Linked DNA regions of Selenomonas sputigena. The protein of the gene in region 2 interacts with the protein of the main gene of each other region in a pairwise test. Links are inferred from orthologs where the notes say so. Each region holds a gene or a part of one and is shown on either strand. Other genes may lie near its edges.

Region 1 (15,287 bases), 800 kb from region 2 along the record:
GCGGGGAGAAGATATGGAAGTCCTGCAGGCGCACGACGCCGTTCTCCAGATAATAGTCGCCGTCCATGCCCGAGAGGATGTAGCCGTTGTAGCTGCCGCGATAGAGATGGATGTAGCCGACTGCCGACGGATTGTCGAGCGTGCCCGTGAAGCGGATCGTATTGTCGACATTGCCCGTGATCGGCTGGTCGGGAGCGACGAGAGCCGCGATGTCCTCCATGCGCGCACCAATGGAATCGACGCGCAGGTCGATGCGCCTCTCACCCGTAAGGCCGACGCTGCCCTCGGCGATCCACGTCTCCTTGCCCGCACGCTCCACGGAGAAGCGGTCAATGGCGATGCCGTCGGTGCTGCCGTGCACGGCGCCGTGGAATGCGTCGAAAGGCTGATGGAAGAGACTTCCCGCCGTTCCCTCGAAATCCGCCTCAATGGCAGGATTCGACGCGACGCCGTGCACGGCGCCCGCGATGTCGAGCGTGCCCGCGCCCTCGGCCTCTGGCACAAAGGCATCGACGAGCGCCAGCGGCAACGCCGTACCGTAAAAGCGCAGGTCGAGCGCCGTGCCGCCCCGCACGTCACCCTCGACAACGAGCGTGCCGCCCGCCGCAAACGACGCGTTGAGGTTATCAAAATGAAGAAGCTCCCCTTGCTTGAAGAACGATGCGGAAACCTTCTCGGCCGCAACGCCGCCGAAGGACGCGCCCTCGCCCGAAAAGGTGCCGTAAGCGAGAAGATCTGCCAAATCCGTCCCCTTGCCGCTCAATGCGATGTCCGCAGCGCACTTCCCCGTCAGGGAAAGACCGTCCACAGGCAGCACGGCAGCGATTTCCTCGCCCGAAAGCCCCTTCGCTTCGACGTGTGCGCTGTAGGAGCCGTCCGCCGTGCGGAGCATCCCCCCGCCCTCGAACGTGCCTCCCAAGGCTCCTGCCTCGCCGCTCGCCGTCAGAAGGCCGTCCTCGTAGTGCCCCTTTGCCTTCACCGCTGAAAGCGATGTGCCGTAGAGCGTCGCGACCGGGGCTTCGCACTCTCCGTCAACCTTCCAGTCCTGCGGCGTGCCGTAAACGGAAGCGAGGACGCGCACCGAACCTTGGAAAGGGCTCTGCGCCAAGATTTTCGACGGATCAAAGGCCGCGGACTCGACGACGAAGTTGAAGCTCGGCACTTCCTCCTGCCAAGCGACCTTCCCATGAATGGACGCTTGCTGCTCTTCGGCAGAAGCACGCAAAAAGATGCGCGCCTCCTTGCCCGAAAAGACGACGAGTCCACGCGACGCCTCAACCTCCATGCCATGGACGAGCGCCTTCGCACCCGAAAGGCGCACGTCGCCCGCAAGCGAAACGTCATCCGCCTCGCGCACGAGCTTCAGCGCCGTCTCGTCGACGTGCAGCGCCTGCAGCTCGATCTCGTCGGGAAGCACGCCTTCGGGTAGGAATGCGATATAATCCATCGCATTGATATTTTCCCCCTTGAGCTTCAGTTCCTGCCGCTCTTTCGAGACTTCTCCCTCGACAGCGAGCGGTGCGCCCTTGCAGCTGGCCTCAGCTTCAACGGAGACAGAAGACTTGTGCACGAAGTCAAGCTCCGCCCCGATATCTTCCAAGGCGATTTCCTTGCCCGAAACGGCAACGTTCGCCTTTCCTTCCTTCACGCTGACCTTGCCGCAAAAATCATTTTCCCCTGCTTCCTGCTGCACGAGGTCGGCGACGTTCCAGCTTCCGTCCGCGCGCTGCTGCAGGGAAAGCTCTGGCTCTATGACCGTCACATGGGAAATCGCGGCAACAGGCGAGGCGGAAAGAGCCGCAAAGAGACTCATTTCCACCTCGGCGTGCGCAGCGCGCAGGATCTCCTCTCCCGCCCTATCCTGCACCGCGATGCCGTCAAGGGCAAGCGTATGCCAAGACTCGACCCGCACGGCGTCGATGGCGACGGGAACGCCGAGCGAATCGGACGCCTTTGCAGAAAGCGTCCTGCCCGCCTCCTCAACGTAAGCGCCCGTATGGGCGATGTAAGCCGCCATGCCGCAAACGAGCGCAAAAAGGAAGAGCGCGATGACGACTGCAGCGAAAACAATGCACCCCTTCTTCATCGGCTCTTCCTCCTCGTTGTCTCTTTTTCAAGTTATGCGGCACGAAAGGACATCGCGGCTCGATGCGCTTTACATCTCCCCCGCTGCAGCCGCTTCAGCTGCCGCATCCTTCTCTGCGGTCTTGACAGGTGCGGTCTTGACGGGTGAGCCGTGCGTCACGGGAATCATCGCATCGTCCTTCGCCGTGCGGCTCTTCCTGCTCTTCTCATCGAGCAGCTTCTGCTCAGCGGCCATCTTCTCCGCCGCCTCATCCGTATGGTAGAGCGCTGTCTCGGCCTGTTCCTTCGCCGCCTTATAGTACTTGCCGTCGACTTTCTCACGGTAGGAAACGGTGTCGAGATCGACGGGCAGGCCCATGGCCCGATCGAGCGCCGCCTTGCTGAGGTTGTAGTTGTAGAGCGCATCGTAGTAATTCGTCTGCGCCGCGACAAGCTTTTCGTCGGCGTCCGTCACGTCGAGGTTCGTGCCGACGCCCGCCGTGTAGCGCACCTGCGCGATCTTGAAGTCCTCCATGGCATGCTCGACGGCGACACTTGTCGTCTCGATATTCTTCTCCGCCGCCAGAAGACTCAGGTACGCCGTCTGCACGTCGAGCGCAATCTGCTCGCGCGTGTCCTCCGCCGCCTGCTGCAGCTTGTGCACCGCCGCACGCTTCTGGTTCACCTGCGCCTGCGTCACGTTGTTATCAAAGGCCGCCCAGTTCGCCTGTATGCCGATCGACCAAGTGTCCGCCGAATCCGTGTTGTTGGAAAAGAGGCTGTCGCCGCCGACCGTGCGGGATGCCGCTGCACTGACCTGCGGCAGCGAAGCGCCGCGCGTCGCCTCCATGGCAGCGTTCGCCTGACGCACGGCATAGTCCGCCGCGATGCCGTCCGCACGGTGCGCGAGCGCGTACTCCGTGCAGTCCTCAAGGCTCAGATCATACTTTCTGTAGGCGAGTTCGTCCGCCAACGAGAGCTTCGTGTCCGTCGGCAAGCCGATGATCTTATTGAGTTCAGCGATGGCGACGTCGTAGTTGTTCGTCACGTTCACGAGACTCTGCTCAGCATTCGCGAGCGAGACCTGGGATGCGAGCACATCGGAACGCGCGACCGTGCCCACCTTGTATTGCGCGTTGACATTTGCCAGATGACTCTTCAAATTGGCGACGGACATCTCGCCGACCTTGATGAGATTGCGGTATTCGAGCGCCTTGAAATATTGTCCCGTCGTCTGGTAACGCACCGCCTGCTTCGTGCCTTCGAGCGCGAGATCGGCATTGTTCACGCCGTAGCGCGCCGCCTCGATGCCGCGCTCGATGCTGCCGCCCGTGTAGAGCGGGAAGGAAAGCGCCGCGCTGCTCCGAAAAGCATAGTCGTGGTCGTACATCTTGTATGCCTTGCCGCCGACGCGGTTGCCCTGCGTCGAGAGCGTGAGCTTCGGGCCTGCCGTGCGGCGCGCCTCATGGTATGCCCAGTCCGCCGCATCCACATCGGTCACGGACGACTTGATCGAGCGATTGTTCTCAAGCGCCAGTTCCACGCTCTCGGAGAGTGCAAGAGAGCGCGTCTCCGCTGCGGACGCAGATGCGAAGCTCAGGGAGAAGAGCCCGCCCGCGACGAGCGCCGCAAGCTTCTTGGAAAAATGTTTTGACTGCTTCACAATGATTCCTCCTAAAATGACTGGTGCAGACCGAAGTAGGCGGTGCGCCGCTCGCTGCGATTGAGATCTTTGAGTTGGCCCATCAGATACGTATCTTCACGCAGACGATACTGCGCGGAAAGGCGCAGGCGGAAATCGTTGGGGTCGTAGGCGTCGGCGGAGAAGCACCAGCGATTTCCCACATTCGCATCAAGTCCGATGCCCGGCTCGCCCGCGATGAGTCCCGCGCGTGCGCCGAGCCTGCCCTTCGTGCGGCCGACCTCAAGATTCAAATCGTTCCCCTCGCCGATATCCTCGACGCCGACGCGCAGGAAGCGATCGGGCCTGTCCTCCTTGGAAACGTCGACATTGAAGTTCGTGATCCAGTCGCGATCCTTGCCGCTGTATAGGACGTCGAGCGAAGGCTGCGCCTCGATGCTCTTCAAGTTATCGAGCGTGTCGTTCGCCTTCTCCGTGACAGCGCGCGCCTGATGGATCGTCGCCTTGAGATCTTCGCGCACCGTGGGATCGCCCGTGACGTCGTGCAGTTCCTCCGCCACTTGCCGGATGTTCTCGCTCGCCTTGGCGACGTTCAGTAGCGTCAAGCGAAGATTGGCAGCCGTCGCGCCGCCATCGGAGACGTCTGCCGCCATCTGGCGCACCGTCTCCGTCGTCGCGGCAAGATTCGCCAAGATTGTGCGCATCTCCTGCATCATCGCGTGCATATTGCCCTCGTTCTGCAGCGCGACGCGCCCGAGCACAGCCGTGAGATCGCGGATGTGCGCCGTGACCTCGCGCACATTTTCCGCCGAGCCGAGAACGGACTCCTTCATGCGCGGATTGCCGAGGATGTCGTTCAACGAACCGAGGAGATCGTGCACATCGGACACCGCCTCGCTCACGTTCTCCAGCACGGAATCGACGCTCGTCTCGTCCGTGCCGATGACGAAGTCGCCGTCCTTCAAGTAATCCGTACTCTTCGAGCCAGCCGGCGAGATGAGAACGAACTTGTCGCCGAGGACGCTGTTCGCCGAGAGAGAGATTCGCGCATCGCGCGGGATCTGAATGTCAGGATAGACGGAGAGCGTCACGCGCACGCCCGTCCCCTCCGGCTCAATGGATTTGACCTTGCCCGCGGGCACACCCGCATAGCGCACGTCCGCTTCCGGGGCAAGCCCCACGACCTGCGTGAAGCCTACATAAATCGTATAATTGCGGCTCGTCGAAAAAGAAAATCCCTGAAGCTGCAGGAGCACTGCCGTCAAAATCGCGATGCCAAGAAGCGTGAACGCTCCCACCTTCGCTTCCGTCGTCATAAACCCGCCTCCTTCTCTTCCGTCTCCACCGCGCGAAAAAACGCGCGGACGCGCGGATCTTCGAGCTTTCTGAACCCTTCGACCGTATCGAGTGCAATGAGCGATCCCTTGTGCAGCATGGCGATGCGGTCGGCGATGCGGCAGGCGCTCGCCATGTCATGCGTCACGACGACGCTCGTCACGCCAAGCTTCCTCTGCGTCTCGATGATGAGGTCGTCGATCTTCGCCGACGTCAGGGGATCGAGTCCCGAACTCGGCTCATCGTAGAGGATGATGGACGGGTCGATGGCGATGGCGCGCGCCAAGCTCACGCGCTTCTTCATGCCGCCCGACAGTTCCCCCGGCATCATGCGCTCGCTGCCGTCGAGACCGACGAGATGCAGCTTCTCGCGCACAATGCGCACGATCTCCGCCTCCTTGAGACGCTTGTGCTCGCGAAGCCCGAAGGCGACGTTCTCCCCTACGGTCATGGAGTCGAAGAGCGCCGAATACTGGAAGACCATGCCCATCCTCAGGCGCACCCGGTCAAGCTCGTTTTCCGTCATCTGTGAGATTTCGGCGTCATCGATCCAAATCCTGCCCGAGGTCGGGCGGATCAGCCCGATGATGAGCCGAAGGAGCGTGCTCTTTCCCGAGCCCGAGCCGCCGATGACGGCGAGCGTCTCACCGTCTTTGACGCAGAGATCGAGAGGGTGCAGCACCTCATGGGAAGCGAAGCTCTTCGTCACACCTTCCAGCCGTATCATATCTTCCACCTCAGCCCGTCAATAAAGCAAGAACGACAGGAACACATTCAAAAAGAAAATGCAGACGATCGCCGCCACGACGCTCTTCGTCGTGGCGCGTCCCACGCCCTCCGCCCCTTCGGGCGCATGAAGCCCGTACCATGCGCCGAGGACGGCGATGACGACGCCGAACACCGCCGCCTTGATGAGTCCGCCCGTGACATCGTGCGGCACAGCAAAGACATGGATGGAGTTCGTGAAGGTATAGGAGGCGATGCCCGCATAGTGCACAGCGACGAACCAGCCGCCGAAGACGCCGATGACATCGCCGAAGACCGTCAGGAGCGGCACCATGCACATGCACGCGATCATGCGCGGCACGACGAGGTAGCCGATGGGACTCGTCGCCATGACGCGCAGGGCGTCGATCTGCTCCGTGACCTTCATCGTGCTGATCTCCGCCGTGATGGCAGACCCCACGCGCCCTGCGCAGACGACGCCGACGAGCACGGGGCCAAGTTCGCGCCCGACGGCGATGGCTATGACGCCGCCGATCGTCGACTGCGCGCCGAAGCGGATGAACTCATGCGCGACCTGCAGGGTCATGACCATGCCCGTGAAAAGCATCGTCAGAGAGACGATAGCGAGTGAGTCTACGCCGAGATGCGACATCTGCGCGAAGACGTGTCGGAAGCGCAAGGGGCGGCGCATCTCTTTGAGGGCGGCGGCAAGGAGCAAAATGACGGAGCCAACCCACTCGAATCTTTCGAGCACGAACGAACCGATTTTCTCCAACAGCCGCGTCATCATCTCTTGTCCTCTTCCTCGATCAGCAACGAGGCATGGATCACATTGTCTATGACATACCCCGTCTCAAACCTCGCCTCAAAGGGATTACCCTGCTTCTTCGCCTTCTGCCCGAGGAGGTCAATGCGCTTCTCCTGCTTCTTACGCGGTGCGCCCTCCTGCTTCTTCAGGCGCTTCTTCGCTTCCTTCTTCTCCTCCGCCGAAAGGGGCAGCTTGGGCGCGATCGCAGGCGCTACGATGATCTCATTGTTCCTGCCGAGCTGCAGGAACTGCTTGAGCTTGTCCGCCGTCGTCTGCGTCTTGTCCTCCTCTGCGCTCGTATCGATGCCGAGCGCGTTCTGCAAAAGAGCCGCCGTCACGGGGATGAAACTGCCGCCGCGCACATCGAGGCTCAGGACGCCCGGCGCTTGGCTCTCCGGCACATGGTAGGGAATCAGCAGCTCTTCCTTCTCCCTGCGGAAGGGCTTGATCGTCGTGCGGAAGTTCACCGTCTCGCCCGGTTTTGCCGAGGGCTTTTCGGGCACAGCGGAAATCAAGGAGGCCGTCTTGCGCGTACTTTCCATCTCGATGTCGACGTCAACAGAGGTCACGTCGGCCTCCTCTTCCGCATTCTGACAAAGGAGCGTCATGACCTGCGCCAACTCGCCCACGGAAGCCTGTCCGACGTCCGAGGCTGTATAGTACATGTTCGAGCGCTCGATTTTGCCATCTTCGCCCGCCGTCGTGCGAATCGTGAACTTGAGGTTCGCCGTCGCCTCGCCGAGCGTGTCCGACGTCTTGCCCATCGCCGCGTAAGCGATGCCAGGCACGAGAACCGGCAGAAAATCCTCGTCATAGGCGATCTGCGCCGCAAACTTCCTGTCGTAGCCGAGCGACGTGTCCTTCACGCGCACGCGCATCGGCACGCTCTCGGGAAATGCGCCGATGATGCCGGCGACACCCGCCTCTCGGTCCTGATTGATGCGCCCGATGATGTTGCCGATGCTCGCAATCTTCATGCCGTCCGTCGGACCGCTGATCGTGCCGACGACTCTGGCATCCGTCATGAAGTAATTGACATTTCCCTTGTGCAGGAACGGATGACCAAAGGCGAGCACGCGCTTTCCGTCGACTGCCGTCACCGTCCCCGTCGCGCCGACGGAAAAATCGCCGTAGGAAACGGCGACGCCGACGGCGCTCCCGGGCGCGAGAGCCGCATCATAGACGACATGCGCACCTGGCGTCGGCGTGCCGAAGGCCGGCATCTCGCCCGCCTTGAACCCGAGGGCGGAAAGCTTCTCCTCCATATAGGCGGAGCCGCTTCTGCCGAAGCCTGCGAGATAGAGCGCCGACTTCGCCTGCGTCTCGTGCTGTTTCGCTGCGGGCTTCACGCCTTCTTCAGCGACGGGCTTCTTCTCCGCAGGTTTCTCTTCCACCGGTTTCTTTGATGCTCCTGCCGGTTCTTTCGTCTCCTTCACTGGCTCTTTCATCGCCTCGGCGGGTTGCTTCTCTGTCTCAGCAGGATCTCCCTTCGCCTTGGCAGGCCTCTTCCTCGCTTCTTCGGATCTTTCTCTTTCCGCTGCAGGCCTCTTCTCCGCTTCTGCAGGCTTTTTCTTTTCTCCCGCAGGCTTCTTTTCTGCCTTTGCAGATTCTCCCTTCTCAGCCGCAGGTTTCTTCTCTGCCTTTGTCTTCTTTTCTTCAGCAGCTGCAGCTTTTTCCTTCTCTGCTTTCTTTCTCTTTTCGGAATCTTTCCCCTGCTTTCCTGCTGGCTTCTTGTCGGGCTTTTCCGCCGTCCCCTCGGCTAGCTCAGGCAGTTCTTCCTTTTCGAGCTTGGCACGCTTTCCTGCCGTCTGCTCCGTCCCACCTTCGCCGCCTTCGCCGGCGCCTTCACCGATGCCCTCGCCCATGCCTTCGCCCATCGGCTCATCGGCGTCCGCTGCCTTTTCCTTCTTTTCCTTCTTTAGATGAACCGCCTTGTAATCGGGCATATCCCAGATGGGCAGCATCTCATCGATCGGCGTGATGAAAAACGTATAGAGGCTCATGCCCTTGATGCCTGCCGAAAGCGCCCCGACAAGCGCCCCATCCACATAGACTGGGCTGCCGCTCATGCCCTGCAGCGTGCCGCCTGTGCGTTCAACGACAGGGCCTGATGCCTTCGCCATGATGCGGTTCGTCGACGATCCTTCCTCGTACGTGCCGACGACATCAACATGGAATGGCACGATCTCGCCCGACTCATCGACCACGGTGTACGCCGTCCCCTCCATGCCCGGGTATACCTCCGAAAGCGGCAGCGTCGGCGGCAGGGAAGCCGCTGCCGCCACTCCCGTGGAAAGAGACAGGGACAGACCGAGCGCGAGCATCTTCTTTTTGAAATTACGCAAATATATCACCTCGTACAGATTGGAGAGCAACACAAAAGAGGGAGCCTCCCCTCGCAATCATTCATCTTGTTTCTTCAGGCGCGCGACGACCTGTCCCGCAGCGATGTCATCACCGACGGAGACGAGCATCTCACTCACGCTGCAATTCTCTTCGGCACGCGCCGCCGCGACCTCGCCCGTCAATGTGCGCACGCGCACGATCTCCGCACCCGCCGCAAGCATACTTCCCGGCTCAGCCCGCCATGTAACTGTTCCAGCAATACCGGACGTTGCGTCCACTGCCGCCTCTGCCGTCAGCGCATGGACAGCAAATATCATAACGCCAAGAAAAAGGCCTAATGCCAGTATTTTTTTCATTTACATCTCCTCCATTATATCGAATTCTTTCTGATGTGCCAACAAAAACTATAAGAAGACCGTCGTCAGCGCGGCAAGAGCGCGAGCGCCGAGCCGACGGCGCGCTCCTGCCCGTCGGACGGACTGTTTTCGAGTTCGCCACCGACGACGAGCGCACTCGAACCGCCGCCATCGAAGTTGATCGCCTGAACGGCGCCGAACTGCAGCATGAACTCCGCCATCTCCTGCAGCGTGCAGCCAATGCTGTGCGACTGGCGTCCGTCAACGACAGCGAGCAGGTAATGCCCGGCCGCCGTCACGCCGAACGCCGTGCGCGGCGCACGGCCGCGTGCGATGTCGGGCGGAAATTCCTCCTCCTCCGCCGTCACATGAGCGATGCCGTCCTTGACAAGCATCGGGCCTGCGCCAATGACTGTCGGCAGGCTCTCCCAAGGCGCACCGATCGCCTCCTCCACACGTACGGCGTCGCCGACCTTCACTTGGGCGAAGGCGTCCTTCGCCTTGCCGTGCACTGAGATGACGAGGCCGTCTTTCGGAATTGGGCTGTCCGACAAGTTGACCGCAGCGACCCTGCCGCCTCGAACAATGTACTCCTGTCCATATTCATTCGTGCGCGTCGTCGAGCCATAGTAATGATTGTAAATCACGAGACTGTCCTCGCCGCGCTCCGCATCGACGCCGCCCACGGGCCAGCTTCTCTTGCCGAGCGTCACCGTTCCGCTGTAATCGACAGGGCCGAAATATGTCCTGCCGTCAGCGGCAAACCCCACGGCGCTGCGCCGAAAGTACGTCGTGCCGACGATCGTGCCGTCCAGCTTCAAAAGGCCAAGGATCTCGCCGCTCGGTGCAAAGTAGGATGCATTGATCGCCGCGGCGGCTTCTGCCATATCCGACATCGCGCTGACCGTGGCGCGTCCTGGCACAGCTCCCTTGGCGAGTACAGGCACAACGCGGTAGCGAGCAGGATCAGCCTCCAGCACCCATCCCGTCAGGCGGCCGCGAGCGTCGAGCCTCTTGAGCGTCGAGAGCTTCAAACCGGGCGCAGGCGTCTCCTCAGAAACGACCTCATACTCTTTCTGTACATCGATGAAGAGGCGCGTCGGGTTCGCCAGCGTCTTGACCTCGTAAGATGCCGGCGCCGCAAGATCGATGACGACCTTGACGCCCTGCGGCACGGCCGATACACGCACGTTCTCGACCATGCTGCCCGAAATCTCCGGCTGCACGGCCTGACTGCGTGCGCCCGCAAGGAAAAGCACGATCCTCTGTCCGTCGTTTTCCGTATGGACTTCGTAGGCGGGCAGCGTCGTCAAGTCGAAGACGACGCGCTCACGCTCGTCGCTCGTACCAAAGCGCACGCCCGTCAGCGTCTTCGCCGCTTGCTGCTGCACCTGCACACGAGCCTGCGTTTGCGGCAGTGCCGCAAAAGAAACGGCATCTGTTCCCAAGGCCACCGCCAGAGCCAAAGCCAGACTCAGCGCCATCTTCCTCATACTCTCGCCATCCCCTCAAAATCCATCTAGTGAAGACTATTATAGCACGGATTCAAGCGAATCGGTGGAAAATCTTTGACTGAAAATCCTTTAACGAAGGAACGGAACATGCGCCGCATCATGCACACGCAAAACAGGCATCCTTCCATCATCGGAAAGATGCCTGTTGTTTTTCGCGTTATTTCTCCGCACGTCCTCAGTCGCGCTTTCGATTCATCCATTCGGGGATGTCGAAGTTGCTGAAGCTCGGCGCCTTCGGCAGCGGCGTGTCGGCCTGGGGGACGGGCTTTGCGCCGGGCTGCGCGGGCTTTCCCTGGGCAGCCGTCGCAGCGGGACGCTGGATGCCTACCGTATCGTTGTCAAATCCCGTCGCGATGACGGTCACGCGCACGGTATCGCCGAGCGTTTCGTCGAGGGAAGCGCCGAAGATGATGTTCGCATCGACGTTGACGGCCTCCTGAATCGTCGACGAGGCTTCGTTGACTTCGTACATGCTGAGGTTCTCCGCCGAGCTGGAGATATTGAGGAGAACGCCGTGCGCCCCTTCGATGCTCGTCTCCAAGAGCGGCGACTCGATCGCGTACTTGGCGGCGGCGACTGCGGCGTTCTCGCCCGTCGCCTCGCCGATGCCCATGAGCGCCGAACCTGCATTGCTCATGATGGACTTGACGTCAGCGAAGTCGAGGTTGATCAGCCCCGGCACAGCGATGAGGTCGGAAATGCCCTTGACGCCCTGGCGCAGGACGTCGTCGGCGAAGCTGAACGCATCCGTGATCGAGGTCTTCTTGTCGACGACCTGCAGCAGGCGGTCATTCGGAATCGTGATGATCGTGTCGACGTGCTGCTGCAGCTTATCGATGCCCGCCTCCGCCTTCTTCTGGCGCAGACGTCCTTCAAACGTGAAGGGGCGTGTGACGACCCCGACGGTCAGAGCGCCGATCTCACGCGCACACTCAGCGACGACGGGCGCCGCTCCCGTGCCCGTGCCGCCGCCCATGCCGGCGGTCACGAAGACCATGTCCGCGCCCTGCAGCGACTGCAGGATGTCATCGCGGCTCTCCTCCGCCGCCTGCTCGCCGATCTCAGGACGCGCACCCGCACCGAGGCCGCGCGTAAGTTTCTCGCCGATCTGGATGCGTTTCGGCGCCATCGCGTGCAAAAGAGCCTGCGCGTCCGTGTTGACAGCGATAAACTCCACGCCCTGCAATCCCGCTGAAATCATGCGGTTCACAGCATTGCTGCCGCCGCCTCCCACGCCAATGACCTTGATCTTGGCGAACTGGTCCAAACCCATATCATCCAATTCAAACACGATAGCAACCCCCAAAATATAGCATAGTCCGCCTTTCGTCCCACCAGAGGGAGTACGGCAGTCGTCCTCAAAAGTTTCCCTACCATTCTATCATTATTTTAATACGTACGCCATAAAAAAATTATGAAAATGCTTGCTTTTTTCTCTTTTTGCCTCTCTAATTATGCTTTTCGAAGAAATGACGGCGCAGAATCGCCAGATTCTGGAAGACACGCAAGCCGAACGCCAAGAGCGCCACATAGTAGAGGTCGATGCCGAGCCGATCGCCGATGTAGACGAGAAAGGCGGCCATGAGAGCGTTCATAAAGAAGCCCGAGATGAATACGGCATTGTCGAAGTGGTTTTCCGACGCCGCCCGCAGGCCGCCGAAAACGGAATCGAGCGAGGCGAGCAAGGCGACGGAGGAAAGCTTCGCGTAGGCGAGCGGCACAGTGATCGGCGAGAGCATGCCGACGGCGACGCCGACGAGAAGTCCGAGAACGGGCAGGATCATCTTGCTCCCTCCTTTTCATCCGAAAGCGTTTCGATGGCTTTCGCGTACTTGAACGACGCCGCGCCCTTGTAGGCGGGCACCTCGACATGCTCTTCCTTCTTGACGTCGATCTGTATGCCCCAGACCTTCAGAGTGTCCTCGACGCCGCCACGCATCTTGATCGACTTCTCCAAACTGTCGGGGTCGCCGATGGCATGAATCTTGTAGGGCGGTGCCGAACGCACATTGTTGACGGAGAGCGTCGGCCCCGCGCAGCGGATCTCCGACGTGCCCGTGAGCCTCTGCCCATTGATGGACACGGCCTCTGCCCCTGCGGCACGCAGTTCGTTGATGACGCGCAGGAGATCGTCGTCATGAATGAGGTAGAGGTTCGGATTCTCGCCCGCCTTCGACGTCGCCTTGCTGTCGTCGAGCGTGACGATGACGCCCGGTCCCGCGAGCGCCGTGAAGCCGCCCTTCATGCGCTGGTAGTCGTTGCTTGGCCCCTCTGACGCTGCGTCTTTCGTATCCTTCAGTTCTTCCTGCAGACGGTCACGCTCCTTCTCCGTCTCCAGAAGACGCGTGGCAAGTTCCTCCACACGCTGCTGCGATACGGACTGACGCATGTCCTCCGTCGCACGGAACTGCACGGCGAGCATGAAGCCCAGCACCATGCAGACAAAGGCGATGGACCACCGCCCCTGCTTGAAATTGATCATAAAATGCCTCCCGAACTGTTGCTGAAATGAGATAATAAAGGAATTATAACGCAAAAGATCCTATCTGCCAATAGAATATCCCCGCCGCTCTACTATGCGGAAAATCATAAATATCTAAACAACTGCACCAGGCAGCCGCCTTCCAAAACATCTGACTCATCCCTGTCGAGCATACGTCTGCCAAAAGCATGAAACCCATTGCGTTCATAAAATTCTACGAGGGCAGGCTTTTCCTCACACTCCAAATACACGACCTTTCCGCTGGATATACGCTGAATCTGCGCCGCCTTGTCACAGGCGATCGCCAGAAGCTCATCGCCGCGAATCAGTCTATCGTAACCATGCGCATAATTCTTCCCTAGCTGTCCGATCAAGATGGCGGAAACGATATATCTATGCAGCGACTCTTCCCATACGGCAAACTTGTTGATCCTTTTTCGCAAAGTCTTGCTCAATGCCCCTCGTTTCAAGTCAATATGAAAATACTTCTGTGCGATAGAAAAATAGCCGACCACAACATCTTCGCCTTTATATTGCTTAAAGACAAGATATGTGGCGGCTATTCTCTGCTTTGAAAAAGCAACCGCCTTTTCCTTGAGAAAGTTCTCCACATCTTTATTGCAGGGACATGAAAACTCCACGAGGATGTTGTTGAGCGCCTCTTCTTCGCCGCCCTCGATCAAATCCAGCAAATTGACAATCGGTGTACCGAGCATTATGAAGCCCTACGCATTTCGATACTTCGACAACAAGACGTGCATCTTCTCCGGCGGAACCTCATATACAGGCTGCCCCAGATTCTTGGCACGATATTGCTCCGCCTTTTCCAAGGCATTCGCAAATATCCGAATCTGCCTGTCCTCTTTGATATTCACGCTCTTCAAGAAACTCTTTGTCGCCATGACAGCCACCCTTTCTATTCAGACAGCAAAAGGCTTCCATCGAAGTACCATTCCACACGTCTTCAAGGCTATTATACTGCCGCGTTTCGAGAATGTAAAGGAATCACTGCTTGAGCTTGATGAACGGCGCCGTGTACTTGAAATCGACGTACTCGACGGGACGCTGCTTGACCTCCTGATCGACGATGAAACTGTCCGTCAGATGCGCCTTTTCTTCCAAGCGGTCGAGCGCACCGAGGCGGATCTGCACGCCGCCCGTCGTGTACGCCATGACGTCGTCCGGCTTCTTCAGCGACACCTCGGAGATCTGCGCATTCGTCTCAGGCTTCAGGGCATTGAGATAGACGAGCGCCGCCTTGAGATTTTCATCCGTCGTTTTGTCGCCGATGTAGATGTCCTTGAGCTTGATGCCCGTGACCATGGGAATCGCCATCTTCTTCAGCGTCTTGTAGGCGTCGATGACCGTGCCTTCGCGGTCGAGATCGACGTAGCCGAAATCGCAGTCGACGGTGGCGACGGGGCGGCGCTCGACGATCTGAATCTCAAGCGTCGAGGGCAAGGAGCGCCGCACGCTCGCCTGCTCGACGCGCAGATCCTTCATCAGGAGCTGCGCCATCTCTGCCGTCTTCACCTGGAAGAGCGGCACGCCCGGATAGACGCCAGCGACGCGGCGGATGTCATCGGCTGGCATGTAGTGGTTGCCGATGATGCGCACATCGCGCACGGAAAAGAGCGGCGAGTAGACGGCGACGGCGAGGAGAGCGCCCGAGACGACGAGGAACAGGAATCCCTTGAGGACGCGGCGCGGGCTGCGGCGGCGCACGATATGCGTCTCGCCCGGCAATGCGCCGGGCTCGGTAAAGCCGAGATTCTCCTGCCTTTCCTCTGCCATCGTCCCGCCTCCTTTCCGTATCCCGTACCTTCGCTCATTTCTTACTTCTCGTACCCTGCCATTTCCAAAATCCTTTCGCAGAGTTCGGGGAACTCGACGCCCATGGCGCGTCCCGCATCGGGCACGAGCGAGGTCTCTGTCATGCCGGGCATCGAGTTGATCTCGATCACATAGGGCGTCATATCCTCGCCGAGCATCATGTCGGCACGCGCCACGCCGC
Region 2 (15,333 bases):
CGTCATGCTGCGCGCCAGGCGTGCATACTTCGTCCAACCGACGGCGACAAGAGCGAGGATGGCATTGACCACGCTGCCGCCCATCATGCCCGCAATGGCAATCGCCAGCACGATGCCCGGAAAGGCGAGGAACATATCGGCAAGGCGCATGATGATCGTATCCACCTTGCCGCCGACATAGCCGGCAACGACGCCGATGGCAGAGCCGATGCCGGCGATGAGGATGACGACCGTCAAAGACATGAACACCGATATGCGCGCGCCGTAAATCACGCGCGTAAAGAGATCGCGCCCGAGTTTATCCGTTCCGAACCAATGCTCGGCGGAAGGCGGCAGAAATGCCTGCTGCATCGACGACTCATAGGGATCCTGCGTCAAGATGAAGGGCGCGAGAAGCGCTGTGAGGAAGATCAACCCTGCCAATATGGAATAGAAGCGCAGGAGCTTTGCGTCCTTGCTCATGGCCTCTCCCCCTTCTTCAGGCGCGGATCAAGATACACATAGGACAGATCCACAAGGAAGTTGACTACCATGTAGAAGATGGCTGTCCAGAGAACGAATCCCTCCAACAACGGATAGTCTCGCATCTCGATCGCCCGCACCGCCAGGCGGCCTATGCCGGGCCAGCCGAAGACGATCTCGACGATCGCCACACCGCCCAAGAGCCAGCCTAGAGCCAAACCGAAGAGCGTGATGAGCGGCAAAAACGCATTGGGCAGCACATGGCGCCACAGAATGCGCTGCATGGACAGACCGCGAGCCTTGGCGCCGATGACGTAATCCTGACTGAACTCTTCGAGCACGGCGATACGCACCTGCCTCGTATACTTGGAAGACAGGAGGATCGCCAGGGTTGCAGACGGAAGAATCAACCCTTCCAGAGTGACCTCGCCGCCCGAAATCGGGAACAGTCCCAATTTCAAACCGAAGACGAAGAGAAGCAGCAAGCCGACCCAGAAGCTTGGCATCGAAACGCCGAGAAAGGACACGCCGCGAATCAAATAATCCGGCCAACGGTTGCGATATAAAGCTGCGATGACTCCGCAAGGCACAGAAACGACGAGCATCATCAAGGTTGCTGTTCCTGCCAGAAGCAGCGTGCCGAGAAGATTCTGCTCAAGCTTTTCGGCAACCGGCATCTTGGCGGAATAGCTCATGCCCATATCGCCATGCAGCAAGCCGGAAAGCCAGTGCAGATACTGCTCATGGAAGGGACGGTCAAGCCCCAATTCGTGACGTGTCTTTTCGATAGTTTCCTGCGACACCATCGTATCGCCAGTCTCCAGGATCATCTCTACAGGATCACCGGGAGCGAGATACGTCAGACCGAATGTCAAGAATGTAACGCCCAAAAGCGTGATGAGCATCTGACACAGGCGACGTATCAAATCTTTTCCTTTCAATGCAATACCTCATCTCCTTAAAAATCATATAAAAAAGACATTTGCGACCGAATCCTCAGAATCGGTCTCTATAAGGAAACGCCCAGCTATCCGGCATTTCCATAAAAAAACGCATGTCCGTCAACCAAGACAAGACATGCGGATTTTTCCTGCAAGCGCAAAATACCACGGGTATATTCCGCCAACGAATATACCCTGGCATCCATCTCCTCATCTCTCGTAAGTCAAGCAATGAATCTTATCATAAGCAGGCTTTCTGGCTCTCGGATCATCGTTTGTTTCCGTCTTCCCGGGTTTTTCCCAGTGACATGTCAGGAAGTGCCGATGCGTTCAGCACTTTCATCAGAAACAGCGATTCCAGCGTTTCCCATGGAAACAAATTCCCCGATTACAGCTGCGGGACAGCATGGGTCTTTCACCCATTTTCCTCTCATCGCTCGCCGATATACATCGGCGACACTTATGACGTCTGTATGAATTTTTGAGAAAACAATTACTATCGGTAATTATATAGCAAAGTTCCTATCATGGCAAGCGCACGAAAAAATTTTCTTTAAGAAACATTATTTTCAGCAGTATGCCTGCATACTCAGCCATCCTCCTGCTGCTCCATCTGGCGATGCATAAAATCTCTGCCAAAGACCTTGAGCGTGTAGTAAAGGCCGATGAAGAACGGGATGTACTCGGCGATGAGCCGCCAGCAAACGGCGAGGATGCCGACGGTACCTGCCGGTACAGAATCGGCAAAGAGCAGGACGAAGCCGCCCTCCGCGATGCCGGAGCCGCCGGGCGTCGGCGTGAAATAGAGCAACATGTTAAGGAAAATCATGCGCCCCATGACCGTGTACCAATCGGCATCTGTCACGCCGAGTCCTAAAAGAAGACATGGCACGATGGCATAGATGAACATGAGACTTAAGCCTGATTCAAAAAAGATACGAAGCATGCTCTTGGGCGAGGACGCGAGGAGATGCACGCCCATCTTGAGATCACGATAGAAAGAGAGCAGCTTTTTGCTGCGTTTCACGCTCAATCGCTTCGTCAGGCGCAGGATGATGTAGTCGAACGCATTCGCGCGAAAAGCAAGCGCGATGAGTGCGATGACGACGAAGGCGATAACAGAGATGAGCATCAGCGTATGATTGTCCACGCCGGGCAGGATGCCTGCGTCGTGCAGGAAGATGAACGGCATGCAACATATAAGGAAGAGAATGGACACGAGGGTTCGCACGATGACGAGCACCGTCGCCTTGCCCGCCGGTACGCCTGCATGACGCAGGAACATGAGCTGCGCCACAGCACCGCCCGTTGCCCCCGGCGTCAGGAGCGCGAGAAAGTAGTTGCCGAAGACCACCTGCACCGCCTGTCCCAGCGTGATGTGCTCGCCCGAGATCTTCACGAGGTGCATGAGGCGCGTGCCATCAAGCGTCAGACCGAGGCTCACGCAGAGGAGCGCAAGGGCGATGGACCACGGCTGGAACGCTGTGAGATTTTTCAACGTATGAATGTCGACCGTCGAATAGATGACGGCGCCCGAGATGAAGAAAACGAGCAGCAGCGGTACGATGAAACGCTTGCAGAACACCTTCATTTGACACCTCCTCAGAGCGGCCTGGCGCAGTTTCTCAGATCATTGCTCTTTGCCGGCTGTCCTCGCCTCGCAATTCACATATTCTTCGTGGCTCGCATAGGCGCTGTGATTGTGAATCGACTCAAAATTCTCGCAGGAAAGCGAGAACCAAAAGAGTCCGGGCAAGGGACGTAGGGCGAGCACGAGGTCGCGCAGGATGTCCTCGACAAACTTTGGCTGCTCGTATGCTTTTTCCGTCACATACTTCTCATCTTCACGCTTCAGCAGCGGATAGATCGGGCACGACGCCTGCTCTTCCATGAGCGCGGCGAGATCCTCGATGAAGATGCACGGCGCGGGCGGCTTGAACTCGACGACGGCCTGCAGCAGACTTCTCTGATTGTGCGCACCGTAGCGCGAAATCGCCTTGCTGCACGGGCAGAGGGATGTCGCAGGCACGGTGACGCCGAGACGGAACGACATCGCCTCGCCCGCACGCTTTTCGCCCTCGAAGAAGCAATCGAGGTCGAGCACGGATTTCTTGCCGCTCGCCGGCGCTTCCTTCTCAATGAAATACTTGAAGGAAAGGCGCAGCTTCGCCGTCTCCGCTTCAAGACGATGAAGCGCCTCCTGCAGCATGGCTTCCATCTCTTCTTCCGCTACGGGCTTGTCGCACCACTGCTGCAAGATTTCCAGGAAGCGGCTCATGTGCGTGCCCTTGTACTCCTTGGGCAGGGAAACCGTAAAGAGGATGCGCGCTGTGACTTGCTGGAAATCACCCGCCTTCGTCTTGATGCGAAACGGCAGATGGGCGTCCTTGATGCCGACATGCTGTATGTCGATGCCGCGCATATCCGCGCTTTTCTGTATGTCTTTCATCATCGTTTCTTCAGCGTTTTTCATACTCGATCGGGTCTTTTATGCCGGCAGCCGCGAAGCCCTGCAGGCGCAGTTTGCAGCTGTCGCAGACGCCGCACGCCTTTTCACCGCCGCTGTAACAGCTGTGCGTAAGCTCCAACGGCACGGCAAGACGCGTCGCCAAGCGCACGATATCGGCTTTGGACAAATTCTGCAGGGGCGTGACGATCTCGATGCGCTTTCCTTCGGAGGCCGCTTCCGTCGAGTAGTCCGCGACGGCCTGAAAATGCCGGATAAATTCGGGACGGCAGTCGGGATAGCCCGAATAGTCGACGCTGTTGACGCCGATGTAGACAGAGCGCGCGCCGATGGTTTCGGCATAGCCGAGCGCATAGCTCAAGAAGATCAGATTTCTTGCAGGCACGTAGGTCACGGGAACAGACGTGCGCGAAACGTCGCCCTCGGGCACGGCGATGCTGTCGTCCGTCAGCGCCGAGCCGCCGATCGCTTCCATGTTCGTCTCGATGATCAGATGACGCTTCACTTTGTAAAAAGCTGCAATCTTCTTCGCGCCTTCCAGCTCGATGCTGTGACGCTGATGATAGTCAAAGCTGATGGGATAAAGTTCTTTCCCCTGCTCCTTTGCGACGGCCATGCAGGTCGTCGAATCAAGTCCGCCCGAAAGCAGCACTACCGCCTTTTCCATTCGCGTTTCCTCCTCCTTTAGCCACGAATCGCCTGAATCGCTTTTTCTATATCGCTCGCCCCATAGACGGCAGAGCCTGCGACGAGGATGTTCGCCCCCGCCTCTCTCACGAGCGGCGCTGTCTCGGCATTGATGCCACCATCGACCTCGATGTCGAGAGCGAAATCATTTTCTTCTGCCGTATGACGCAGAAGCGCGATTTTTTCGAGCATCGACGGAATGAACTTCTGTCCGCCGAAACCCGGATTGACCGTCATGATGAGCGCCATGTCGATATCTGCCATAAGTTCTTCGAGCATGACGAGCGGTGTCGCAGGATTGAGCGCGACGCCCGCCCGGCAGCCGAGAGATTTGATCTCCTGTACGAGGCGATGGGCATGACGCACCGCCTCGATATGAAAGGTGATGACGTCCGCACCAGCCTCGGCGAAGGAAGCGATCTGCGCTTCCGGACGCTCGACCATCAGATGCACATCAAAAACCGCCGCAGAGCATTTGCGAAGCGACTTCACGACGGGAGCGCCCAACGTGATGTTCGGCACAAAAGCGCCGTCCATGACATCGATATGGACGTACTCCGCCCCGGCAGTTTCAATGCGCTGCACCTCATCGGCAAGATGCGCGAAATCCGCCGAGAGAATCGACGGCGCCACTTGAATCATCGATATACCTTCTTTCTCTGTACACTCTGCTGCAGCATTTCCAAATAGGAGGCGTAGCGCGAGTCTGCAATCTTTCCCGCCTGCACGGCTTCCTTGACAGCGCAGTCCGGCTCGTGGCTGTGCGTGCAGGGCTGAAATCGGCAAGCGCCGAAAAAGGAGCGAAATTCAGGGAAAAGCCCCGGGAGCGCACAAGGATCGATCTCGGCAAGCTCCGTAGCGCTGAAACCCGGCGTATCGACGAGGAATCCTCCGGCGAACGGCAGAAGCTGCGCCGTTCGCGTCGTATGCCTGCCGCGCTTGATCTTCTCGCTGACAGCGCCCGTAGAAAGGGCGATGCCCGGCGCGAGACAGTTCAAGAGAGAGGATTTTCCCACACCCGATGAGCCGGCAAACACGCTCGTCTTTCCCTCGACAAGAGACTGCATGTCTGCCACGCCTTCCCCTGTAACAGTGGACAGCAGGCATACGGGATAGCCGATTTCGCGATAGAGCGCGGCGAGGGCAGGAATCTCCGCCGCATCGCCCTCTAACAAATCCATCTTGTTGATGCAGAGGACGATGCGTTCGATCTTCGACCACTCGGCGAGCACGAGAAAACGGTCGATGAGCACGGGATTGATATCCGGCTCGCGTGCGGCGAAGACGAGGACGACCTGATCGATATTGGCGACCAACGGGCGGCGCAAAAGACTCTTTCGCTCACAGCGCCGCTCGATGACGCCCGCGCCGCCTTCTGTAAGCTCAAGCTCCACGTCATCGCCCGGCACGACGGCAATGCGCTCCTTTTTCAGGCGGCCTCGCAGCTTCGCCTCCACAAGTCCTTCTCGTGTCGCCACGTAGAAGAAACTGTTTTGCGCTCTGAGCACTTTTCCCTGCAACAAACCGGCCTCCTCTCCCACTTGCTAGCGGTTCGACTTGCCGCCGCTTGCGTCCTTGCTCGGCGTCTTGTCGCCTGCATTGTCGTCCGACGCGCGCTCCTTCGTCTTCGAAGACTTCTTTTCCGTTTCGGCGGCAAGTACAAGGTCGACCGCCGTACCTTCTTCCACCTCGCTGCCTGCCGCCGGGCTCTGCCGCACGACCGTGCCTGCCGCCTGCGAACTCGCTTCCTTCGTGACGGAGCCTACATGAAGTCCGCGGTTCTTGATCGCTTCCTTGGCGCTTGATTCCGCGCCGCCGACAACGCTCGGCACGGAGACCTTGCGCGGCCGCTCGCCCTTGCTGATCACGAGGTCGACGACCTGCCCCTTGCTGATCTTCGATCCCGCACGCGGGTCCTGTCCGATGACGCTCCCCGCAGGCTGCGAGGAGAACTCTTCCGTCACGACGCCGAGTTTCAAGCCCGCTCCGGTCAGCTTGCTCTCTGCCGCTGACTTCTGCATCCCCTTGAGTTCCGGCATACTGACTTCCTCGCCGCCCTTGCTCACGTAGATGGTCACGAGGCGCTCTTCCTTGACCTTCGAACCTCCCTCGGGATCTTGCTTGACGACCTGCCCTGCCGGTATATTGGAATCGTACATCTCCGCGATGTCCACGCGCAGTTTCTTGTCCTCCAACTTCTGCTTGGCGACGGCCAGCGTCTGTCCCGTCACATCGGGAACGACGACTTCCGCACCGCTCCAAAACTTTCCATAGGAAAGGAATGCGCCTGCAAAGAAGCCAAAAAACAATACGAGGAACAGAATGAAAAGGAAGGCCTTGGAGCGGTATGCCTTCTTCGCTGCACCGCCATGCCCGGCATCCGGAACATGTACGGAAGGCTGCTCTTCCTGCCCGTGTCTTGACAAAAGAGATGAATCGACCTCGGCCTCACGCACGCGCGGCAATACCTGCGTCGCATAGGGATCGAGCAGCGACGATGCCGAGCCGCCAAGCATCGCCTCATCCTGCGCGATCTGCCGCACGACGGTCTCACTGTCGGGCCGCCGATTCGGATCCTTTGCCATCAATTCCGCAACGAGAGCCTCGACGAATGGCGGAATCGACGGGTCGATGGCGCAGACGGAAAGAGGCTCTTCCTGCAAGTGCTTCAAGGCGATGCCAACGGGGGTTTCACCAGTGAAGGGCAACTCGCCCGTGAGCATTTCATAGAGAACGACGCCGAGGGAGTAGACATCTGACTTCGGCGTGATCGAAGCGCCCTTCGCCTGCTCAGGCGAAAAATAATGCACGGAGCCAACGATGTTGCCTGTATACGTCGACGTGACCGAACTCACGGCGCGAGCGATGCCGAAATCGGCGACCTTGATGCGCCCGTCCTCCATCACGAGGATGTTGTGCGGCTTGATGTCACAGTGGACAAGACCGTTCTTGTGCGCATGATGCAGAGCCTCGGCAATCTGACGCGCAATGGCGAGCGCCGTGGCAACGGGCAGGCGTCCGCCCGCATCAAGCTCTTCGCGCAGGGTCTGCCCCGAAACGTATTCCATAACGATGTAGTGGGCGTTTCCCTCCTGCCCGACATCGTAGATATTGACGATGTTGGGATGCGACATCTTCGCGGCTCCCTGTGCTTCAGCTTGAAAGCGTGCTACAAACTCGGCGTCACTCGCGAATTGGGCGTGCAGCACCTTGACCGCGACCGTTCGATCGAGCAGTTTGTCGTGCGCCTTATATACATCAGCCATGCCGCCGCTTCCAACAAGCTCCACAAGCTCATAGCGATTGCCTAAAATGCGTTGTTCCATGGCACTGCCTCCTAATCATCTTGCAACTTTTCCAACAGCTTCCGTGCGATTGGTGCAGCTTCTGTGCCGCCTCCGCCGCTGTTTTCCACAAGGATGGCAAAAGCCACCTTTCGACCTTTTATTTCCGCCGAGCCGATGAACCACGCATGATCCTCGCCCGAATTTTCCGCCGTGCCCGTCTTGCCCGCTACGCGCACGCCACGGAGCGCCGCCGCCGTGCCCGTGCCTTCCTGCACGACCTCCTCCATGAATCCATGAATCAAGGAGGCGCGCGCCGCCGTCGTAGCCTCGAACCACTTCTCGCTTCGATGCTGTTCGAGTGTGATGCCGTTGGGTGTCACGACACGTTCAACCATGTAGGGCTTCATTATGATGCCGTCATTTGCAAACGCCGCGGCGAGCAGCGCCATGTGCAGCGGCGTGACGAGAAGCGTGCTCTGCCCAATGCCGATCTGAGCCGTATCTCCTTGCCCGAGGGAAGCGAAGTCGGGCAGATGCGCTGCCGCCTCCGCCAATTCGCCCTGCGCCGTCTCCTCAAAGCCGAAACGTCGGAAGGCATCCGCCAGTTTCTTGCCACCCAGGCGCAGCGCAAGCGAGCCGAACGTCGTGTTGCAGGACTCAATCAAGGCGTGCTCCACATCGATCCTGCCGTGCACAGCGCCGTGGCTCTCGTGGATGACCGAATCCCCCACTTTGAGCGCTCCCGTGCAGTCGAATACTTCCTTGCTGTTCGTAACGCCGTTTTCCAACGCCGCATCGAGAATCAATGGCTTGATGGTCGATCCAGGCGGATAAAGACCTTGCAGCGCACGGTTTACGAGCGGACTTTCCTTGTCCTGCCTCAGGCTGTCCCACTGCGCTTGAATATCGGACGGATCGAACGAGGGACGCGATGCGAGCACGAGAACCGCCCCGCTTTCCGCATCGAGCATGACGACAGCCCCGCGCCGTTCTCCCAGCGCCTCGTATGCCGTTTCCTGCAGTGCAGCGTCGAGCGTCAGATAGACGTCGTCGCCGCGTGAGGAAGAGAAAATCTGCGCGAGCGGCCCTAATCGCCCGAGAAGGCGGCTGTGTCCCGAAAGCTCTGCCCCCTTATAAGCCTCGATGCCCGTGCTGCCGATCGTATCATCGAGATAGCCCGTGACCGGCTCCATGATCCGCCCGTAAGGGTAGCGCCTTTCGCCCACATTCGGGCTGAGCGCGAGAACTTCACCCTTTCGATCAAGGATGCTGCCGCGCAGCACGCTGTCCTCGGCGAGAGCCGCGCGGCGATTCAGAGGATGCTCTGCGAGCCGATCCGCTTCCCAGACCTGCAGATAGACGACATAAAGCGCCAAGCAGGAAAATGACAAGAGCAGGATGATGGCTGTGCGCAGGATATACCTTGTATTATTTCGCTCAACCATGTCGATTCTCCTTTTTGGAAAGCACGGTCAAAATGCCGAGCAGCATGAAGCTGGCGATCATGGAACTGCCCCCGTAGCTTACAAAGGGAAGCGTGATGCCCGTCAGCGGTAAGAATTTCGTCACGCCTGCGATGATGATGAAAGCCTGCAGGAGAAACACGACTGCGATACCGGCGGCAAGCAGCATGCGCGTCTCTTCCCGGCAGGCGAGCGCGATGCGTATGGCACGATAAAAAAACAGGGCAAAGACGAGCATGACGCCTAGGGAGCCGAGCAGCCCCAGTTCTTCCGCAATCGCCGCAAAAATAAAATCCGTATGCACCTCGGGAATCAAATTGGGATGGCCGTGCGCAAAACCCGCGCCCCAAACGCCGCCCGAGCCGAGCGCAAAGAGGGACTGCACGACTTGATAAGCGCTGCCCGAAGGATCGCTCCAAGGGTCGAGCCAGATGTTGAAGCGCACGCGCACATGGGAAAAGAACGAGTAACTGAGCACGGCTGCGCCCAGAAAGAACGCGAAGGCAAGCGCCACATAAGATTTTCGACCCGTAGCCATATACGTCATGGAAACAGCTATGCCAAAAAAGAGCAGAGCCGAGCCGAGATCGCGCTGCACGACGAACATCAAGATGGCGATGCCCCAGATTAAAAGGAGCGGCGCAATGAAGCGAAGCACGGGCAGCTTCAGCCAAAGAAGCCTGTGCCTGGGCAGCGTCAATACCTCCCGATGCTCCGTCAGATAGGCAGCAAGAAACATGATGATGACGATCTTGCCAAATTCCGAGGGCTGCACGGCGAAAGGGCCGAAGACGATCCAGTTGCGGCTGCCGCCGATCTCCGTGCCGAAAAAGAGCGCCGAGCACAGGAGCAGAAGACAGAACACGCCCAGAAGATATGGATAGGAAAGGAGGCGAAGAACCCTCTCTCCAAGAAAGACGAGGAAAAGATAAACGATCAGACCGAGCAGCAGCCAACGCATCTGTGTCAAAAAGAGCGCGGGCTTCAAGCGTCCGATCATGATGAGGCCGAGACTTGCGAGCAGCATGGCTGCAGGGAAAAGCGTCAAGTCCGTTCCATCTCGTCTGCCCAAAATGAACTGCGTGAAGAATGCACCGACGATGACTGCCGCAAGCCAGGGCAGCAGCAAAAGATCCGCCGTCAGACGATGTGCAAGAAGCAGTACGCCCGTGCCCAGCAGCAGGATGCCGAGCGGAGGCAGCAGCAGGTGCAGCTTAGCCTCTTTCATCGCATTCCACCACGATGGCTGTGATATTGTCGAGTCCTCCTGCCAGAAGCGCCAGCTCGACGAGAGTCCGTGCCTTGTCCGCAGACTCTCCCTGCAGAGTCTCGCGAATGGCGGCTTCTCCAACCATATTCGTCAATCCGTCCGAGCACAGGAGAAAGATGTCGCCCTCCTCGATCGTGAAGCTTCCCGTATCGACGACGAGTTTTTCTTCCACGCCGACCGCACGCGTCAGAAGATTCTTTTTCGGATGATTCCTCGCCTCCTCTTCCGTGATGGAGCCTCGCTCGACGAGATCCTGTACGAAAGAATGGTCGCGCGTGAGCCGCCTGAGCGCACCCTTTCGCAGAAGATACAGGCGGCTGTCGCCTACATGCGCCCAATACGCCGCATTTTCCCTATACTGCAAGGCGACGACTGTCGTCCCCATGCCCTTTCGGGCTTCACTCGCCGCCGCTGCACAGAGAATCTTGCTGTTCGCTGCCTGTACGGCATGAAGCAAAGCTTTCTCGCCGTATTCATGCACAGCATCGGAAAACATCTCAGTGAATACATCGACGAGCATCGCGCTCGCCACTTCTCCTGCGGCATATCCCCCCATGCCGTCCGCCACGACATACGTATCAGGCGGTATGAAGGCGCATGCATCCTCGTTGCTCTCGCGCACCTTTCCCCTGTCCGTCGCTTTCGAGACTTTCAAAAAAATCACCTCTCAAACCTCAGTGTCACAAAGCCGATGCGTATGAGATCCCCCGGCTTCAGATAGGCCTTTCCCTGCAGGATCGCATCGTTCAGATACGTGTGGTTCATGCTGCCCATGTCCTCGATGACATACTGATTGTTTACAAGACGTACGACAGCATGACGGTGCGATACGAAGGAATCGGGAATGCGGATGTCGTTGTCGGCACTGCGCCCGATCGTCAGTCCCTGCGTGAAGGCGAAGCGCTTGCCCAAAAGCGCTTCATCGCCTGCCTCCACGACGCTGAGCACGGCTTCGTCAGGCAATATCTCACGCGGCTTTATTTCCTGCTGCAAAGCCTTGGCGTCTTCAAACATCGCCTGTGCCAAGCGCGCGATAAAACGAAAGAGCAGCAGCAGGACGCCGTATTGAAAAGCTACGCTCAGAACGCGCAGCAAAAGATCTGAACCCGGCAATCATATCACCTCATAGCGCAGGACGGAATTTCCAATCTGAATCTCATCGCCATGCCGCAGCCATGATTCGAGCACGGGACGTCCGTTGAGAAGCGTGCCGTTCGTGCTGTCCTCATCCTGCAGGAAATGGCGATGCCTTTCATAGCGGATGGAGGCATGGACGCGCGAAGCGTTGGGATCGGTCAAGATGAAATCGCTTCGTTCACGTCTGCCGAGAAAGATCTTTTTCTCGCCGAACGCGAGGTAAGAATCGAGATCCGCCCCTTCCACAACCGTGAGCGAAGCGATCTTGTACTCCGTCGGCAAATCGAGCGGCACCTGGAAAGACGGTCTCTGCAGGACGATCGTGTGCTGCTCCTTCACCGCCTGCGCCACGCGCTGCACCATGTCAGAATATGACGCCTTCACACGGCACAGGCCGAGAGAAAGTTCCGCATCCTTCTGAATGTTGATGGCAAGTTTCCCGTCCATGAAGGCATCGAGCAAGATGACTTTTTTCTCCGCTAAGATGTGAAGATCATCGAGGAAGCGCTGTGACGAAAGGTGGTGGCAATCTTCCTCGTTCATAAGGATCGTATAGGCATTGGGCAAGATCCATTCTTTCTTCCCTTTTTTCGCCCGCCGCTTCGCGTTCGCGATTTCTTTTTCGAGTTTCTTCTCCACCTCGATCGGTTCAAGGGCGCTGCCAAACTTCTTATTGAAAAATCCTTCGATATGATTTTCCAAAAACGTTTCCCATTTGGTAAAAGCCATGGAATCCCTCACAATCTATTGCTTCTCTTCACTCTCGGACATGTGTCGGTTGCGCAGTTGTCCGCAGGCCGCCTGTATGTCAGCTCCCATCTCCCGACGTACCGTGGCCGTGATGTGACGGCGCGTGAGCGCACGACAGAAGGCTGCAGTGCGCTCCTCGGATGGCCGCTCGAAGCCCCGCTCCTTCACGGGATTGATGGGAATGAGGTTGACGCTTGCAAGCTGTCCTTCGAGAAGTTCGGCCAATTCCCGAGCCTCCCGCTCGCCGTCGTTCACGTCGCGGATGAGGATGTACTCGTATGTGACGCGCCGCCCCGTCTTTTCCGCATAGCGTTTTCCTGCCGCGACGACGTCCGACAATGGATACTTGCGATTGATCGGCATGAGTTCGGAACGAAGTTCCTCACGCGGCGCATGGAGCGAGATGGAAAGCGTCAGAGGCATACCCTCTTCGGCAAGACGGTCTATAGCGGGAACGATGCCAGAAGTGGACAGCGTGATGCTGCGATAGCTGATGTTCAGCACGTATTCTTCATGCAGCAGGCGCAGGAAATCCACGACATTTTCATAGTTCATCAAAGGCTCTCCCGATCCCATCAAGACCATGGTGTCGACCTTCCCGCCCTGCGATCTCAGCATTTCCTCGATGAAGAGAACCTCGGCGAGCATTTCCCCCGCCGTCAGATCACGCGCCAATCCGTGCAAGGTCGATGCGCAGAAGGAGCAGCCCATATTGCAGCCCGCCTGCGTCGATATGCATATACTGTTGCCGTAAGGTTGACGCATGAGCACGGCTTCCACAGCCGCGCCGTCGGAAAAGGCGAGCAGGAACTTGCTCGTCCTGCCGTCGGCGGCATCGAGCCTCGCGCGCAAAAGAGGCGTGTCGATCGTGTACCTCGTCTCAAGTTCCGTGCGCAGGGACTTCGGCAGATTCGTCATGTCGGAAAAACGCTTCGCACATTTCTTGTAGAGCCATTCCGCCACCTGCCTCGCGCGGTATTTTTCCAAGCGCAGGGCAGCGAAATCCTCCTGCATCGCTTCGAGCGTCATGCCGAAAATGTTCTTCATGCATTCACCTTCTTCTCATGCGGGCGATGAAGAAGCCGTCCGTGCCGTCTCGCTGCGGATAAAGCTGCAGCATCCGCTCGGGGCGCTTTTTCAGCGGCAGGAGTTCTCCTGCATTCTCCAAGCTGAACTCTTCGTGCCGCGCGAGGAAGTCCTCCACGACGGCTTCATTTTCCTCGCGCTCGATCGTGCATGTGCTGTAGACGAGCACGCCGCCGCTTTTCACGGCTTCCGCAGCAGAGCTGAGAATTTCCCGCTGCAATCGTGCGAGAGCGGCGAGGTCGTCCGGCCGCTTTCGCCAACGCGCATCGGGCTTTCGCCGCAGGACGCCGAGTCCCGAGCAAGGCGCATCGACGAGCACGCGGTCGGCCTGGCGCGGAAAGCGCCTCCCCGCCTCGCGCGCATCGAGGAGCAGAGTCTCCACCGACTTAATGCCGAGCCGCTCGCAGTTTTCCGCAACGCGGCGCATCTTGTGCTCATGCACGTCGAGTGCGACGATGCGTCCACGGTCGCCCATAGAGGCGGCGATATGCGTCGTCTTGCCGCCCGGCGCACTGCAGACGTCGAGCACGAATTCACCTAGCTCGGGCGCGAGGACATGCGCCACGAGCATCGAACTTTCGTCCTGCACCTGAAAAAGCCCCTGCTGCAAGGATTCCAGAGCGTCGAGAGAGCCGTGGCGAAGGCAGAGGATTCCTTCGGGCGTCCAAGCGGAAGGCTCCGCCTCCACGCCCTCTTGCGAGAGGCGTTCGAGGAGCTTGTCCCGCGTAATCTTCAAGGTGTTCGTACGCAGGGAAAGCGTCGCCTGCGCATTGTCAAATTCGCAGAGCGCCCTTGCCTCTTCATAGCCGAACTGCCCGATCCAACGCCGCACGAGCCACTCGGGATGCTGCAGGGACAGGGCAAGATTTTCCGCTTCATGCGCCTTGCCCGTCGGGAATGTGGCTTTTTCCGGTTCACGAGCCGCCGTGCGCAGAACGGCGTTGACAAACTTCACCGTGCCCGCATGGCTGCAGCGCTTCGTCATCTCCACCGCCGTATTGCAGGCGGCGGAGGCAGGCACGCGCGCAAGGAAGAAAAGCTGGTATACGCCCAAACGCAAAATATCCCGCACCATGGGCGGGATCTTGGAAAGCGGACGGTTCAAGTAGCGCCGCAGAATCCAATCGAGCGTGCCGCCCGCCTTCGCCGCGCCGTAGACCAGTTCCGTTGCAAATCGGCGATCCACTTCGGAGAGTTTCGCGGCACGCAAAGACCGCGCCAATGCCACATTGGCATAAGCGCCCTTTTCATTCACTTCATGAAGCGCCTTGAGCGCCGTCTCCCGCGCCTTGTCCATAGATCCTCCTCATTTTTGCCCGTCACCTTCGTCTTCGGGCACATTCTTCTCCTTCTTCGCCGCATCGTCGTCAATCAAGAATTTCTTGATTTCCTCACGCACCTTCTCAATATCGACGTGCGTATTGAAGCACGGGCCGTTCGGCCGTATGTTCAGAACGCCGACGGCCGGAAGAGGGTAAACGTCCTGTATGCCGCTCGTCAAATCGCGTTCGCAGGCAATCGCCATGACCGCCTTCGGGCGAATCTTCTTGACCGTCTGGCGCGCGAGCGTGCCTCCCGTCACGATGAAGAAATGGAAGCCCATCTCATCGGCAAGATTCACGAGAGCACCGACGTCGCAGCCGCCGCAGCGCTTGCAGTTGTGCGGGTCGCGCGTAATCTTGTGCGGGCACGTCGCAAGCTGCAGACAATGCGGCGTGACAACGAGAAGCTCGTTCGCATGCACCTTGATGCCGCGATGGTGGATGATCTGGTTGCTGACCTC

What was found.
Region 1: the proteins of rlmN (region 2) and ftsZ interact in binary tests that used the Escherichia coli proteins (3 or more experiments, as listed by UniProt). The link is inferred for Selenomonas sputigena from one-to-one orthologs.

The regions. Positions count from the first base shown.
Region 1 is NZ_CP110383.1:145,516-160,802, reverse strand. Bases 10,025-12,904 are described here. They hold ftsZ (cell division protein FtsZ), read right to left. Parts: upstream 12,083-12,904; coding sequence 10,967-12,082; downstream 10,025-10,966. Other genes in these bases: OL236_RS00735 (DUF881 domain-containing protein), read right to left, coding at 12,572-12,904; OL236_RS00740 (small basic family protein), read right to left, coding at 12,240-12,575; OL236_RS00750 (phosphodiester glycosidase family protein), read right to left, coding at 10,025-10,770. Outside these bases: OL236_RS00785 (translocation/assembly module TamB domain-containing protein), read right to left, coding at 1-2,086; OL236_RS00780 (TolC family protein), read right to left, coding at 2,156-3,727; OL236_RS00775 (MlaD family protein), read right to left, coding at 3,739-5,022; OL236_RS00770 (ABC transporter ATP-binding protein), read right to left, coding at 5,019-5,768; OL236_RS00765 (MlaE family ABC transporter permease), read right to left, coding at 5,787-6,554; OL236_RS00760 (SpoIVB peptidase S55 domain-containing protein), read right to left, coding at 6,554-8,929; OL236_RS00755 (hypothetical protein), read right to left, coding at 8,978-9,277; more of OL236_RS00750, read right to left, coding at 9,343-10,024; more of OL236_RS00735, read right to left, coding at 12,905-13,273; OL236_RS00730 (N-acetyltransferase), read right to left, coding at 13,378-13,989; OL236_RS00725 (hypothetical protein), read right to left, coding at 13,999-14,175; OL236_RS00720 (cell division protein FtsQ/DivIB), read right to left, coding at 14,279-15,067; OL236_RS00715 (D-alanine--D-alanine ligase), read right to left, coding at 15,109-15,287. UniProt on the Escherichia coli protein: Essential cell division protein that forms a contractile ring structure (Z ring) at the future cell division site. The regulation of the ring assembly controls the timing and the location of cell division.
Region 2 is NZ_CP110383.1:947,471-962,803, reverse strand. Bases 11,486-14,411 are described here. They hold rlmN (23S rRNA (adenine(2503)-C(2))-methyltransferase RlmN), read right to left. Parts: upstream 13,512-14,411; coding sequence 12,459-13,511; downstream 11,486-12,458. Other genes in these bases: rsmB (16S rRNA (cytosine(967)-C(5))-methyltransferase RsmB), read right to left, coding at 13,516-14,411; OL236_RS04760 (DUF3662 and FHA domain-containing protein), read right to left, coding at 11,691-12,443; OL236_RS04765 (FHA domain-containing protein), read right to left, coding at 11,486-11,690. In the rest of the region: nikC (nickel transporter permease), read right to left, coding at 1-462; nikB (nickel ABC transporter permease), read right to left, coding at 459-1,403; OL236_RS04810 (lysylphosphatidylglycerol synthase transmembrane domain-containing protein), read right to left, coding at 1,993-2,994; GTP cyclohydrolase FolE2, read right to left, coding at 3,034-3,852; 7-cyano-7-deazaguanine synthase QueC, read right to left, coding at 3,863-4,537; rpe (ribulose-phosphate 3-epimerase), read right to left, coding at 4,555-5,199; rsgA (ribosome small subunit-dependent GTPase A), read right to left, coding at 5,196-6,080; pknB (Stk1 family PASTA domain-containing Ser/Thr kinase), read right to left, coding at 6,102-7,883; OL236_RS04780 (peptidoglycan D,D-transpeptidase FtsI family protein), read right to left, coding at 7,895-9,289; OL236_RS04775 (FtsW/RodA/SpoVE family cell cycle protein), read right to left, coding at 9,282-10,535; OL236_RS04770 (Stp1/IreP family PP2C-type Ser/Thr phosphatase), read right to left, coding at 10,522-11,241; more of OL236_RS04765, read right to left, coding at 11,238-11,485; more of rsmB, read right to left, coding at 14,412-14,847; OL236_RS04745 (DUF116 domain-containing protein), read right to left, coding at 14,857-15,333.